2 regions of the Hymenobacter swuensis DY53 genome follow, and region 2 is predicted to be linked to the other one. Evidence: riboswitches for the same ligand, from Rfam matches in the RefSeq annotation. Region 2 holds a riboswitch; the other holds the start of a gene.
The links. Region 2 has a riboswitch for thiamine pyrophosphate ahead of thiS (sulfur carrier protein ThiS). Riboswitches for the same ligand answer to the same signal wherever they lie in the genome.
Positions count from the first base shown of each region.

Region 1: another riboswitch for thiamine pyrophosphate. It lies ahead of HSW_RS18165 (TonB-dependent receptor); the one in region 2 lies ahead of thiS (sulfur carrier protein ThiS).

Region 1 covers NZ_CP007145.1:3,913,707-3,920,483, forward strand. Annotated here, with positions in the region: gene HSW_RS24400 (hypothetical protein) at 202-570, opposite strand; gene HSW_RS18160 (acyl-CoA dehydrogenase family protein) at 643-1,875, opposite strand; gene HSW_RS18165 (TonB-dependent receptor) at 2,208-4,685, opposite strand; TPP riboswitch at 4,748-4,846, opposite strand; gene HSW_RS18175 (hypothetical protein) at 5,195-5,425, shown strand; gene HSW_RS18180 (GNAT family N-acetyltransferase) at 5,617-6,033, opposite strand; gene HSW_RS18185 (aldose 1-epimerase family protein) at 6,041-6,777, opposite strand, start outside.
Region 2 covers NZ_CP007145.1:4,491,018-4,497,794, forward strand. Annotated here, with positions in the region: gene HSW_RS20560 (hypothetical protein) at 1-707, shown strand, start outside; gene rlmN (23S rRNA (adenine(2503)-C(2))-methyltransferase RlmN) at 785-1,858, opposite strand; TPP riboswitch at 2,187-2,284, shown strand; gene thiS (sulfur carrier protein ThiS) at 2,390-2,596, shown strand; gene thiC (phosphomethylpyrimidine synthase ThiC) at 2,652-4,529, shown strand; gene HSW_RS20580 (hydroxymethylpyrimidine/phosphomethylpyrimidine kinase) at 4,679-5,443, shown strand; gene HSW_RS20585 (thiamine phosphate synthase) at 5,452-6,081, shown strand; gene HSW_RS20590 (thiazole synthase) at 6,078-6,777, shown strand, end outside.

The sequences.
Region 1 (6,777 bases), 580 kb from region 2:
CGTGTAAGCAGCCGTGTCGTAGCGTTTCTCAAGCAGGCTATCAACTCGGTAAGAATAGCGCAGTCTATCGAAAAACCGTCGTATGCTATCAGCTGGCAGCACGATATAGCGTGATGGTACGTGGCGCTGCTCCAAGCCGAATCCGCGGGAGTACTCCACCTGCAACTGCATGTGCAGGGTATCGAGCGTAGTTACGAGTTTCTACTGGTGCATCTGTCGCAGCAATCCGGTGGGCAGCCTACCGTAAGAAAAGCCTATATCAGAGTCCAGTGCAGTTTTAGGATACACCGGGAACAGCGGAACGACATGGTGCTCAACTAATAGTGGACTGATCGAGAAATGTACAGGTTCCTTATCATCTGCCCGGGTTTCATTCGGGTCAGACTGCGCCAGCATTTCCCGAATAAAACCAAACACCACGCTATCCGGCAGCAACATATGCGGCGTTCCTCGATGTCGTACCACCACCGGCTTCGGAGCGGGCGGATATGCCAGCCGCAGATGTACTGCACTGAACACAGCCGCCAGCAGCAACGCGGTACTCAGAAAACGACGGGTAGCAGTTTGCATAGACTATTATAAGACGCGAAAACGGCCGCTCTGCTAGGCAGAACGGCCGTTTGAAGATACACGGGCGGCAGTTTATTTGAACGCCTGAATACCGGTAATGTCGGCGCCGGTGATGAGCAGGTGAATGTCGTGGGTGCCTTCGTAGGTCACTACCGATTCCAGATTCATCATATGGCGCATGATGGGATACTCGCCGGTGATGCCCATGCCGCCGTGGATCTGGCGGGCTTCGCGGGCGACGTGCAGAGCAATTTCCACCGAGTTCCGCTTGGCCATCGAAATCTGGGCTGAGGTAGCCTTGCCTTCGTTTTTGAGCATACCCAAACGCCACACCATTAGCTGGGCTTTGGTGATTTCGGTAATCATTTCGGCCAGCTTCTTCTGCTGGAGCTGGAAGCCGGCAATAGGCTTACCGAACTGCTCCCGCTGCAAAGAATACTTCAGGGCCGACTCGTAGCAGTCGATGGCCGCGCCTACCGCGCCCCAGGCAATGCCGTAGCGGGCCGAGTCGAGGCAGCTCAAAGGGCCTTTGAGGCCGTCGATGTTGGGCAGGATATTTTCCTTAGGAATCTTCACGTTATCGAACACCAGCTCGCCGGTGATACTGGCGCGCAGGCTCCACTTGTTATGGATTTCGGGGGCCGTGAAGCCTTCCATGCCTTTCTCCACGATAACGCCCCGGATGCGACCGGTTTCGTCCTTGGCCCACACCACGGCCACCTGGCTCTGGGGCGAGTTGCTGATCCAGAGCTTGGCCCCGTTCAGCAGGTAGTAGTCGCCCATGTCCTTGATGTTGGTCATCATGCCGCCGGGGTTCGAGCCGTGGTCAGGCTCGGTGAGGCCGAAGCAGCCCAGCCACTCGCCCGAGGCCAGCTTGGGCAGGTACTTGCGGCGCTGCTCCTCCGAGCCGTACTGGTAGATGGGGAACATAACCAAGGAGCCCTGCACCGAGGCCGTGGAGCGCATGCCCGAGTCGCCGCGCTCAATTTCCTGCATGATCAGGCCGTAGCTGATGTAGTCGAGGCCGCCGCCGCCGTACTCGGTAGGCACGGTGGGCCCGAACGCACCCACGTCGCCGAACTTGCGCACGATGTCAGAGGGGAAATAGGCGTCCTGCGCCCATTTCTCCACGTTGGGCGAAATTTCCTTCTTCACGAAGTCTCGGATGCTCTGGCGGATAAGCTTGTGCTCCTCGGTCAGCAAATCGTCGATATCGTAGTAATCGGTGAAACCGGCGGCGTTCAGGGAGCCTTTGTTGCGCTGGACCTGGGCCTTGGTGGAAAGAACATCAGCTTGCGAAGACATAGGAGAAAATTGGGTGGGAATGATGGGCAAAGATAGGAATTCCACTACGTACAACCGGCTGCGGGGCCGTTGAGTTCGGCAGCCTGATTAACCGAAAAAACCCTGACCGGCAAGGGAAGCCAGTCAGGGTTTTCGGAAGGCGTGGCAGGTGGCGGGAGAATGCCATAAGCCGGCCAATCCCGGCACGCCCACAAAACGACCGAAAGGCAGATTTCCGGCCGGGAAAAGTCACTGGCACGCTTCAGGCAAAGCATGTGCCGAAAAATAGCTTTTTACTAATTTATTCGCAAAAAATCCTGAAAATGAAGTTGTTTCCCCGGCTTCTACGGCCGTTAAAACTTCACGCCCACCGAGGCCAAGAAGTTGCGGGTGGCCTGGGGATAATAGTAGTTGAAGGTAAGCGGCTGGCCGCTGGCATCAGGGTAGCCGTACGTGTAGCCGTTGGCCACGTACTCCCGGTTGAGCAGGTTATTTACCAGCAGACCTAACTCCAGCTCCCGCATAAAAGAAGGCTGCACGGTGTAGCGCAAACGCAGATCAAGCACCTGATAAGAGGCAACAGCTTTGTTGGCCGACTCCGTGTTATCGAGGTACTGGCGGCCGACGGTTTTGTAGAGCAGCGCGGCCCGCAGGCCCTTCACTGGCATCACCTCCACCGTGTGCGCCGACACCACGCTGGGCGAATAGGAAATGGTGGTCGTGCGGCCTTCGGCGGCTACTACGGGGTTATAGTCCTTGTCGTAGGTCACGGCACGGTAGTCCAGGATGCGGTTGCGGCTCAGGGTGAGGGTGCTGTTGAGTGTAAGCCACCCGAGCGGCTGGTAGGCGCCAGTCAGCTCCACGCCGGCCCGGTAGCTGCGCGGGGCGTTGGTCCGAAGGGCTGTGCCCACATCATTGAGCTGGCCGGTATTCACCAGTTGGTTGCGGTAGCGCATGTAGAAGCCGTTTACCTCGACGCGCAGCATTTGTCCGTTCACGGTACGGTTGAGGCGGTAGCCGCCTTCCAGGTCGTGGAGTTCCTCGGCTTTGGGGCCGGCGTCGTTCAGGGGGCGGTCGGTAAAGTCGGAGCGTACGGGTTCCCGGTGGGCCACGGCGTAGCTGGCGTACAGCGTCTGGTTGTCGGTAAACTGCCAGGTGAGGCCGGCTTTGGGGTTGAAGAAGGTGTAGTCGGCCTTGGCCGAAACGGGCACCTGCTTGTCTTCGATGCCGTCGAGCTGATAGGTAATGCGGCGTACCTGCACATCGGCATACACGCTCAGCTTCTCCAGGGCCTGCCAGATGGCGCGGGCGTAAGCGTTGTAGTCGGTTTTGGTGGCGTCGTTAAAGTAGGAACGGTGACGGATGCTGCCCGTGGAGGCGTAGCGCGCCCAGATGACTTCGCCGTAATGGTCGTTGAGGAAGCGGTTCCAGCCCCCGCCCAGCGTGGCCTGCACCTTGCCGTCGGCGGGCTGGTAGTTGAGGGCGAAGACGCCGCCGAAGAAGTAGTTATCCAGCCACTTGCGGTCCACCAGATCGGTGCGCTTGATAGTAGTGTCGTTGGGCGCGGTGCCGATAACGACGTCGGGCAGATTGTAATCGGCCAGCTTGCGGTCCAGGCGCAGGCTCTCGTAGTAGCCGAAGCCCCGGGTGAGGTGGGCAGCAGCGGCCAGGTTCCAGTTGGTGCCCAGGCCCTGGGTGAGGTGTAGCTGGTAGTGGTTCTGCTGGTAGTTGTCGGTCTGGTTGTCGTAAGTGTAGTAGGCGTAGCGGCGGCCTTCGCGCAGAGCGCGTTCGGCATCCTCGGGGCTCAGCTCATAGTTATCCACGTACTGCTGCAGGCCGGCGGCGTTGCGCGTCAGGGCCGGCTCGGGCACCCCGTTCCAGGCCTGGTAGGTTTTCTCCCGGCCCGAGAAGGTGATGAACTTGAGCAGGGTGTTCTTCTGCTGATACCCGGCAGCCAGATAATACGATTTCAGGTCGGAAGCCCCGCGCACCATGTAGCCGTCGGAGGAGATGCGCGAAAGGCGACCATCCACCGTGAAGCGGCCGTTGATGAGGCCCGTACCGAATTGCACGTTGTTTTTCCAGGTGTTGAAGGAGCCGTAGCTGTTCTGGCTTTCGGCATAGGCCTGGGGGCGGCTTTCCAGCGTACTCACATTGATGCTGGCCCCGAAGGCGGCGCTGCCGTTCTGGCTGGTGCCCACCCCGCGCTGCACCTGCAGGCTGCTGGTGCTGGAAGCCAGATCGGGCAGGTTCACGAAGAACGCGCCGTGGCTTTCCGCGTCGTTCAGCGGCACCCCGTTCACCGTTACGTTGATGCCCTCAATGCCCGTACCCCGCACCCGGATGCCGGTGTAGCCCACCCCGTTGCCGGCATCGGAGTTTACCACCACGGAGGGCGTCTGGTCGAGCAGGTAAGGAATGTCCTGGCCGAAATTGCGCTTCTCCAGGTCTTCCTTGCTGAGGTTGGTGTAGGCAGTGGCTGTGCGCTCGTTGGCGCGGCTGGCCGTTACCAGCGCCTCGCCGGTGAGCACGCTGCCGGGTTGCAGCGCGAGACGCAACTGTTGCGGACTGCTTTGGCCTTCTAGCCGCTGCACCAGCGGCGCGTAGCCCACAAACGTGATGCGCAGCTCGTGCGCGCCGGGGGCCACGGCCGACAGGGTGAACGTGCCATCAGCGGCAGCTGCCACGGGTGTGCCATCAAGTAGAATGGTGGCACCGGGCAAAGCGGTGCCCGTGCGGACGTCCAGCACAGTACCCGACACGGGCCCTTGAGCCCATGCAGGACCGGACAGCGCTAGTAGCGCCACGCCGGTAAACAGTAGATTTTTCAACGAGGTGAAAAAGGCAAAAAGTGGAACGGACCCGGTGCCAGGGGTCGGCACCCTTAGGTTTTTCGTTCGCGGATCGTTTGTTCCCTTCGCCGGCATTACCCGGGCAGGTTCAATGGGTATGATCTCAGCCTCGCATAAGCGAGGCACCCCTAAACTTTGGTTGTTGGGTCAAAGGTACGCCGCCGCTTCGGGTTTCAAGCTGCTGCAGGCAGATTTTGCGCTGATGGCTTTCACCTTCCCAATCCAGTGAAGCGCTTTCAGAGGTTGCTTTTCCGGCCTGACTACTACCGCTGCCAGCACCACCGCCAGCATTTCCGCAAACCAACTGAAGTTCAAAAAAACCACTCCCTGGGCGTGGCTTTATTTGTTGACAATCAAGTAAATTAGCTAACCTCCCTAATGGTACGCAGAAAAACCGGCGCATCGAAAACAACCCAGCCTGCACCTCCGTTTCTTCTGCTACTGCCGGTTGGCTTTCCGCTTATTGTTGGACCTCAGCTTTTCCCGCCATGCCCCTCACCAGCCTACTCTATCTGTTCGTTGTTTTGGTATTCACCGGGCTTTTGCTGGCTCTTCCGCGCCGCCGTACCCGCCAGCCGCCAGCGCCGGATAATGACGATGATGGCGGCGAACCACTCGACGACGGCCTCCCCGATTTCGACCTGCCACCCGGTATTTCCCGCCCTATCAACGACTGGGAACCTGACTACAACCGCCCCCGCGTACCGGTGGAGTTATAAAGTATTCCTCCCCTCATGGCAGGAAAGCACAAGCCAGAAATTCTTCGTGCCATTAAGAATCCTGAATAACCTGAATAAGTAAACAGCCCCCGATGCCAGTACCGGCGTTGGGGGCTGTTCGTTACAACCAGAGGTAGGTGCCTGATAGAGCACAGTTCTTGCGGCGGCCGCATCCTGGCGCGGGCTTGTTTCTACAAATCCTTGGCCATGCGCACATAGGGGATGGTGCCGCGGTAGAAGCGGTTACCTTCCGGCTCCAGACCGAAGGCGCGGTAAAACGCCTCATTTACGGCGCGGGCGTCGCACCAGATGCGCTGAGCACCCTGCTCACGGGCATCTTCCAGCACATGGCGCAGCAGCTGCGACCCAATGCCCTGGCCCTGGCAATCGGGGCGGGTGGCAAACTTGCGGAAGCGGGCTACGCGGCCGTCGATGAACAGGGAAATAACCGACACGAGCTTACCGTTGCGGAAGGCTCCGAAGTGGCGGCCCGAGTCGTCGTTGTTCAGCTTTACGTACTCGATGGACTCCTGGGGCCAGAGGACCTGGTGGCGGAGCGAATGGGTTTCGGCCGCCTGGATGGGGCGGATGGTGATTTCGGCGGTCATGTATGCGTCAGGCAACGGTGATGCTATGAGAAGTGAGAAACTGCTGGCCGGGTTGCAGGCTCAGAATGCCTTCTTTATCGGTCAGCTCCGGGGAGCTGGTAGTAGAGCTGGCAATTCCCTGCCAGGGCTCAATGCACACAAACGGCGCACCGGGTCCTTTCGTCCAGAGGCCCAGGTAGGGAAACCCATCGAAGCGCACCCGCACCGAGCGGCCCGAACGACGGCTGCGCAAGGTGAGGTGGGTGAAGTCGAAGTGCTTAAACACCAGGGCATCTTCGGCAAACAGCGCGTAGCTGAGCGGCAGCGTATCCTGCTGTTCCAGCACGGGAGCCGTCTGGCCGTTGAGCAGGCCGCCTTCCAGCAAATGGCGCTGCAAAGTTACGGGGTGGTCGAACACAAACTCGTACTCCTCTAAGGATTCCTCGGGCAGGAGCGGGCACCGAAAGGCCGGATGGGCTCCAATGCTAAAAAGCAGCTCCTTTGTTCCCGGGTTTTCCACTTCCCAGCCAATCGTAAGCGTGGCCCCCGCCAGCCGGTACGAAATGCGCAAAGCAAACTCAAACGGATACTGCCGGCGACTTTGCTTATCGGCCCGCAGTTCCAGGGTAAGCTCCGTCGGTGTTTGGTGCAGGAGCGTGAACTCCCGGTCACGGGCGAAACCGTGCTGGCCCAGCGTATAGGGCTGGGCCTGGTGCTGGTACGCATCGGAGGGCAGGCGGCCCACAATGGGGAAAAGCACGGGCG
Region 2 (6,777 bases):
ACGTTATCCTCCTGCTATTTGCCTGTCTGGCCTTGTGTACCACAGGCCAGGCCACCACCCTCACCGCCGCCGCCGACTCTATACGCGGGCAGCAGAAATTTGTGCAATTGGTAACCAATGACCTTTGCGAGCGGCTGCAGGCGGAACAGCAGCGCAAGCCATTCACCAACATTTCTGCCGCCGACGCGAAGTCCCTACTGGTGTCGCTGATGCAGACGTCCCTGCTGGCGCACGCCGAGGAAATGAACACGTTGCTGACTGCCAACAAAGCCGGAAACGCGCGCAAAGCCGGCGAGCAGCTGGGCGTAGAGGTAGTTACGGCCCTGGTCAGCCAGTGCCCGGCCGGCCAGCAACTGATGGTGGGTGCTGTGCGCGATGGGCTGGGCAGTAAGCTGGCGGTAACCGAGGCCGAGAAGCCTGTGCTACAAACCATAACGCGTGACATTTGCCGCCGCCTCGACGCGGAAAACACTAAAAGTCCCTTGGCCGCTCGTCCGGCCGCTGAACGCAAGGAGGCATTTTCTACCGCCATGCAGGGCAGCATCCTGGCCAACATGGAAGCGGTAGCCAACCTCTACGGCTTCAAGGAGTTGCAGAATAACAAAACCATGGAGCAGGCAGGGCAGAAAATCGTGCTGCTGATGCTGGACGAATGCCCCGTGTACCTGCTCCAGTTCAGCATAGATGAATACCTGAAAGGCAAGTAACCTGTCCGTTTGCCTGACCACAGAAAAGCCCCCGCAATGTCAGTTGCGGGGGCTTTTCTGCTTTTATGCCAGCGTACTTACGCGGCGGCTTCTTCAGGCTTCTGCTTCACGGCCAGCTGCCCGCAGGCGGCGTCAATATCCTTGCCCCGGGAGCGGCGGATGTTGGTTTGCACGCCCCGGTCGGCCAGGTACTTGTGGAAGGCGGTGAGCTTGTCGTCGGCCGTGTTGAGGTAGTCGGCGTTTTCGATGGGGTTGTACTCGATCAGGTTCACTTTGCAGGGAATCCACTTCGAAATCTGGAACAGCTCCTCGGCGTCCTGCAGCGTGTCGTTGAAGCTCTCGAACACGATGTACTCGTAGGTTACCTTGCGGCCCGTGACCTGGTGGTAGTGCTGGAGCGCGTCTTTGAGCGAAGCCAGCGAATTGGCCTCGTTGATGGGCATGATTTCGTTGCGCTTCGTGTCGTTGGGCGCGTGCAGGCTCAGGGCCAGGTTGGCTTTCACACCGTCGTCGGCCAGCTTCTTGATCATCTTGGCGATGCCGGCGGTGCTCACGGTAATGCGGCGCGGGGCCATGTTCAGGCCGTCAGGGGCGGTGATGCGCTCAATGCTTTTCACCACGTTGGCGTAGTTGAGCAGCGGCTCGCCCATGCCCATGTACACGATGTTGGTGAGCGGCGTGCCGTACTGGCTTTCGCACTGCTCCCGGATGCGCACCACCTGGTCGTAGATTTCGGCCGCATCGAGGTTGCGCTTGCGCTCCATGTAGCCGGTAGCGCAGAATTTACACGTAAGCGAGCAGCCCACCTGCGAGCTGATGCAGGCCGTCATGCGCGTGTCGTGCGGGATGAGCACACCTTCTACGATGTTGCCATCATAGAGCCGGAAGGCCGATTTGATGGTGCCGTCGTTGCTGAGCTGGTGGTTCTGCACCGTCACGCCGTTGATGACGAAATGCCGGGCCAGCAACTCGCGAGTAGCGAGGCTGATGTTGTTCATCTCCTCGAACGTGCTGGCCGTGTTCTTCCACAGCCACTCCAGCACCTGCTTGGCGCGGAACGGCTTTTCGCCGTGCTCCACCATAAAGGCCTTGAGCTCATCGGGGCTGAGTTTGCGGATATCGCGCTTGGAAACTACGGGCAAGTCAATCATCATGGCACAAAGATACGACACCCGCCGTCGAAGCCCTACGCTTCCGGCCGGGAACGTGCTTTAACCCGCTGAAGATGAAAAAAGTGCCAGTGAGTGAGAACTGAGATATGAGAACTGAGAGCTTAGAAGTTAGAGCATAGATAACAGCAGCGGAGTGTGTGTGTAGGTAAGTGCCAAACTTATGCGTAGCCTGCGCATAGCATGCTCTACTAACTACTCTACTAACTGCTTTTTACTTATCCCCTCTACGCTCTAACTTCTAAGCTCTCAGTTCTCACATCTAAGTTCTACTTCCTTTCTTTTTCCGAATTCCTTTCTACCTTGGCGGCGTAAACTTTAGGGGTGTTCTGCCACGGGCGGGACTGAGAAATACCCTTGGAACCTGATCCAGGTAATGCTGGCGAAGGGAAAAGTGCCTTGTGTCGCGTAGCCGAAGCTGCGCCGTGCCCCATTGCGGGGGCCGGCCGGCGTGGCGCGGCACCCCTGCTGTTTACGGTTTTTCTGTTTCGCCACTTTTCTCAGCTGGCCTGCATGACCGTATTCGTCAACGACACCCCCCACGAGGCCCCCGGGCCCGCCCCTACCCTGGCCGCCGCCCTCAGTCCCCTGCACCTCGACGGGCAGCGCGGTATTGCCGTGGCCGTGAACGACACCGTGGTACCCCGCCCCGACTGGCCCACCCACACCCTACAACGCCAGGACCGCATCCTCATCATCCGCGCTACGCAAGGCGGCTAATTCCTCTCCCGGCCTCTCCTGGGAGCAGGCCGGGGTCCAACCTGTTTCGACCCCTATGAAAACCAAAGACCACGCCCCGCACCAGACGCTGGTGGAGCGCCAGCCCCTCACGGGCTCCCGCAAAGTGTACGTACCCGGCCAGCTGTACCCCAACATCCGGGTGGCTATGCGCGAAATCGGCTTGGCTGACAGCAAGCGGCACCTCGACTTCGTGAACCCCACCGAGCCCAACCCGGCCGTGACGGTGTACGACACCAGCGGCCCTTACACCGACCCCACCGTTGAAATCGACCTGAAAAAAGGCCTGCCACGGCTGCGCGAGGCCTGGGTGCTGGAGCGCGCCGACGTGGAGGAGCTGCCGGGCATTTCGTCGGACTACGGGCAGCAGCGGGCCGCCGATGCCGCGCTGGACCACCTGCGCTTCGAGCACATCCGGCGGCCGTATCGGGCCAAGGAAGGGCAGAACGTGACCCAGCTGCACTACGCCCGCCAGGGTATCATCACACCGGAGATGGAGTACATTGCCATCCGCGAAAACCAGCGCATCGACCAGATGGCCGCTCAGGATGCGCTGCGGGTGCAGCATGCGGGCCACAGCTTCGGGGCCAACACGCCACAGGAGCACATCACGCCGGAGTTTGTGCGGGCTGAAGTGGCCGCCGGCCGGGCCGTGATTCCCTCCAACATCAACCACCCCGAGGCCGAGCCCATGATTATCGGGCGCAACTTCCTGGTGAAAATCAACACCAACATCGGCAACTCGGCCGTCACGTCGAGCATTGAGGAGGAGGTGGACAAGGCCGTGTGGAGCTGCCGCTGGGGCGGCGACACGCTGATGGACCTGAGCACGGGCAAGAACATCCACGAAACGCGGGAGTGGATTATCCGCAACTGCCCGGTGCCGGTGGGCACGGTGCCCATTTACCAGGCCCTGGAGAAGGTGAACGGCAAGGCCGAGGACCTGACCTGGGAGCTGTTCCGCGACACGCTCATCGAGCAGGCCGAGCAGGGCGTGGACTACTTCACCATCCACGCCGGCGTGCGCCTCAGCTACATTCCGCTCACGGCGAAGCGCGTGACGGGCATTGTGTCGCGGGGCGGCTCGATTATGGCCAAGTGGTGTCTGGCGCATCATCAGGAAAACTTCCTCTACACCCATTTTGCCGAAATCTGCGCGATTATGAGAGCCTACGACGTGGCCTTCTCGCTGGGCGACGGGCTGCGGCCCGGCTCCATTGCCGACGCCAACGACGCGGCCCAGTTTGCCGAGTTGGAAACCCTGGGCGAGCTGACCAAACTAGCCTGGCAGCACGACGTGCAGGTGATGATAGAAGGCCCCGGCCACGTGCCAATGCACTTGATCAAGCAGAACATGGACAAGCAGTTGAAGGAGTGTCACGAGGCCCCCTTCTACACCCTGGGCCCGCTCACCACCGACATTGCGCCCGGCTACGACCACATCACCTCGGCCATCGGGGCGGCCATGATTGGCTGGTTTGGCACGGCCATGCTCTGCTACGTGACGCCTAAGGAGCACCTAGGCCTGCCCAACAAGCAGGACGTGAAGGACGGCGTCATTGCCTACAAAATTGCCGCCCACGCCGCCGACCTAGCCAAGGGCCACCCGGGCGCGCAGTACCGCGACAACGCCCTAAGCAAGGCCCGCTTCGAGTTCCGCTGGCAGGACCAGTTCAACCTGAGCCTCGACCCCGACACCGCCCGCGCCTACCACGATGAGACGTTGCCCGCCGAGGGCGCCAAGGTGGCCCACTTCTGCTCTATGTGCGGCCCCCATTTCTGCTCCATGAAAATCACCCAGGAAGTACGCGACTTCGCCGCCACCCAACAAGTACAGCCCGACGAAGCCCTGGCCCACGGCCTGGCCGAAAAAGCCCGGGAGTTCGTGGCCAAGGGCAGTGAAATCTATCTGTAATAGAAGCAGAAAAAGAACGTCATGCTTCATCTGGCGTCCGCTTGCCGAAGCATCTCTACCGGGGTATTTCATTAGCAATGCACCGAAGCGGTAGAGATGCTTCGACTCCGCTCCGCTTCGCTCAGCATGACGTTCTGAACTCCCACCCCATGTCCCAAACACTCCGTCCTTACGTTCTCACCCTGGCCGGATTTGACCCCAGCGGCGGGGCAGGTTTGCTGGCCGACTGCAAGACCTTCGAGCAGCTGGGCGTGTACGGGCTAGGGGCCTGCACGGCCCTTACGGTGCAGAACGACGTGGCCTTTGAGCGTGTCGTCTGGACCACCGAGGCTGACCTGCGCGACCAGCTGCGGGTACTGCTGACGCGGTTTCTGGTACAGTGGGTCAAAATCGGGCTGACGGAGAGCTTGGTGAAGCTGCCGGCGCTGCTGCGCTGGCTGCGGCAGCTGCAACCGACGCTGGGCGTGGTGTGGGACCCGGTGCTGCGGGCCAGCGCCGGCTTCGAGTTCCACGCCGGGCCGCCGCCCGCGCTGGTAGCGGAGGCATGCACCGGCCTGGCCCTGCTCACGCCTAACCGCCCCGAGATGCTGCGCCTCTGGCCCGCCGCCGCCACGGCCGAGGAAGCCGCCACGGCCGTCAGCGCCTTTTGCCCGGTGCTGCTGAAAGGCGGCCACGCCGAGGGTCCCGAAGCCGTGGACGTGCTGTACCAGCAGGGACGGGCGGTGGCTACGTTTTCGGCCCCGCGCCTGCCCCGGGGCGAGAAGCACGGCAGCGGCTGCGTGCTGTCGGCGGCCATTACGGCGGGGCTGGCGCGGGGCCTGGCGCTGCCCGAAGCCTGCCGGGCCGGCAAAGCCTACACCGCCCGGGTGCTGGCCAGCAACGATACCCGCCTGGGCTACCATTCCCTTCCCTGATACCCTCCATGACCATCCATCCACTTCAGTTTATTGCCAGCTCCCCAAGCCAGGCCGCGCAGGCCTGCGCCGGCGGCGTCCGTTGGGTACAGCTGCGGGTAAAAAACCAGCCGTACGCCGTTTGGCGGCAGCTGGCGCTGGAAACCCAGCAAGTGTGCCGCCGCTTCGGAGCCACGTTCATTCTCAACGACAACCCGCAGCTGGCCCAGGAAATCGGGGCAGATGGGGTGCATCTGGGCCAGCAGGATATGCCCGCCGACCACGCCCGCCTCATTCTGGGGCCCGATTTCCTCATCGGGGGCACGGCCAATACACTGGCCGATATGGCGGGGCTGGCGGCGGCCGGCGTCAGCTACATCGGGCTGGGGCCGTTCCGCTTCACTACCACTAAGGCCAACCTGAGCCCCGTGCTGGGGCTGGCGGGCTACCAGCAGCTGCTGGCACAGTTTCGGGCGGCCGGGCACGGGGTGCCGGTTATCGGCATCGGGGGCATTACGCTGGCCGACGTGGCCGAGGTATGCGCCACCGGACTGCACGGCGTGGCCGTGGCCGGCGCCATTGCCCAGGCCCCCGACCCCGCTACCGCCGCCACCGATTTTTTGCACGCGTTACCCGCTTTTTCCTCGCTCCACGCATGACAACCCAGCCTTTACGCATTGCCGACCGCACGTTTCACTCGCGCCTGTTTACCGGCACGGGCAAGTTCAGCTCGGTGCAGCTGATGGAAGATGCCCTGGTAGCCTCAGGCTCGGAGCTGGTGACGATGGCCCTGAAGCGGGTGGACGTGCGCAACTCCCAGGACGATTTGCTGCGCCACCTGCGTCACCCCGGCCTGCACCTGCTGCCCAACACCTCGGGCGTGCGCACGGCCCGCGAGGCGGTATTTGCCGCCCAGCTGGCCCGCGAGGCGCTGGAAACCAACTGGCTCAAGCTCGAAATTCACCCCGACCCGCGCTATTTGCTGCCCGACCCGGTAGAAACCCTGCGCGCCGCCGAGGAGCTGGTGAAGCTGGGCTTCGTGGTGCTACCCTACATCCACGCCGACCCGGTGCTGTGCAAGCGGTTGGAGGAAGTGGGCGTGGCCGCCGTGATGCCCCTGGGCGCGCCCATCGGCTCGAACCAGGGGTTGCTCACCCGGGAGTTTCTGGAAATCATCATCGGCCAGAGCCGGGTGCCGGTGGTGGTGGATGCCGGTATCGGGGCTCCTTCGCACGCGGCGGCGGCCCTGGAGCTAGGGGCTGATGCCGTGCTGGTGAACACCGCCATTGCTGTAGCCGGACAGCCCGTGCAGATGGCCCAGGCCTTCCGCCTGGCCGTGGAAGCCGGCCGCCTCG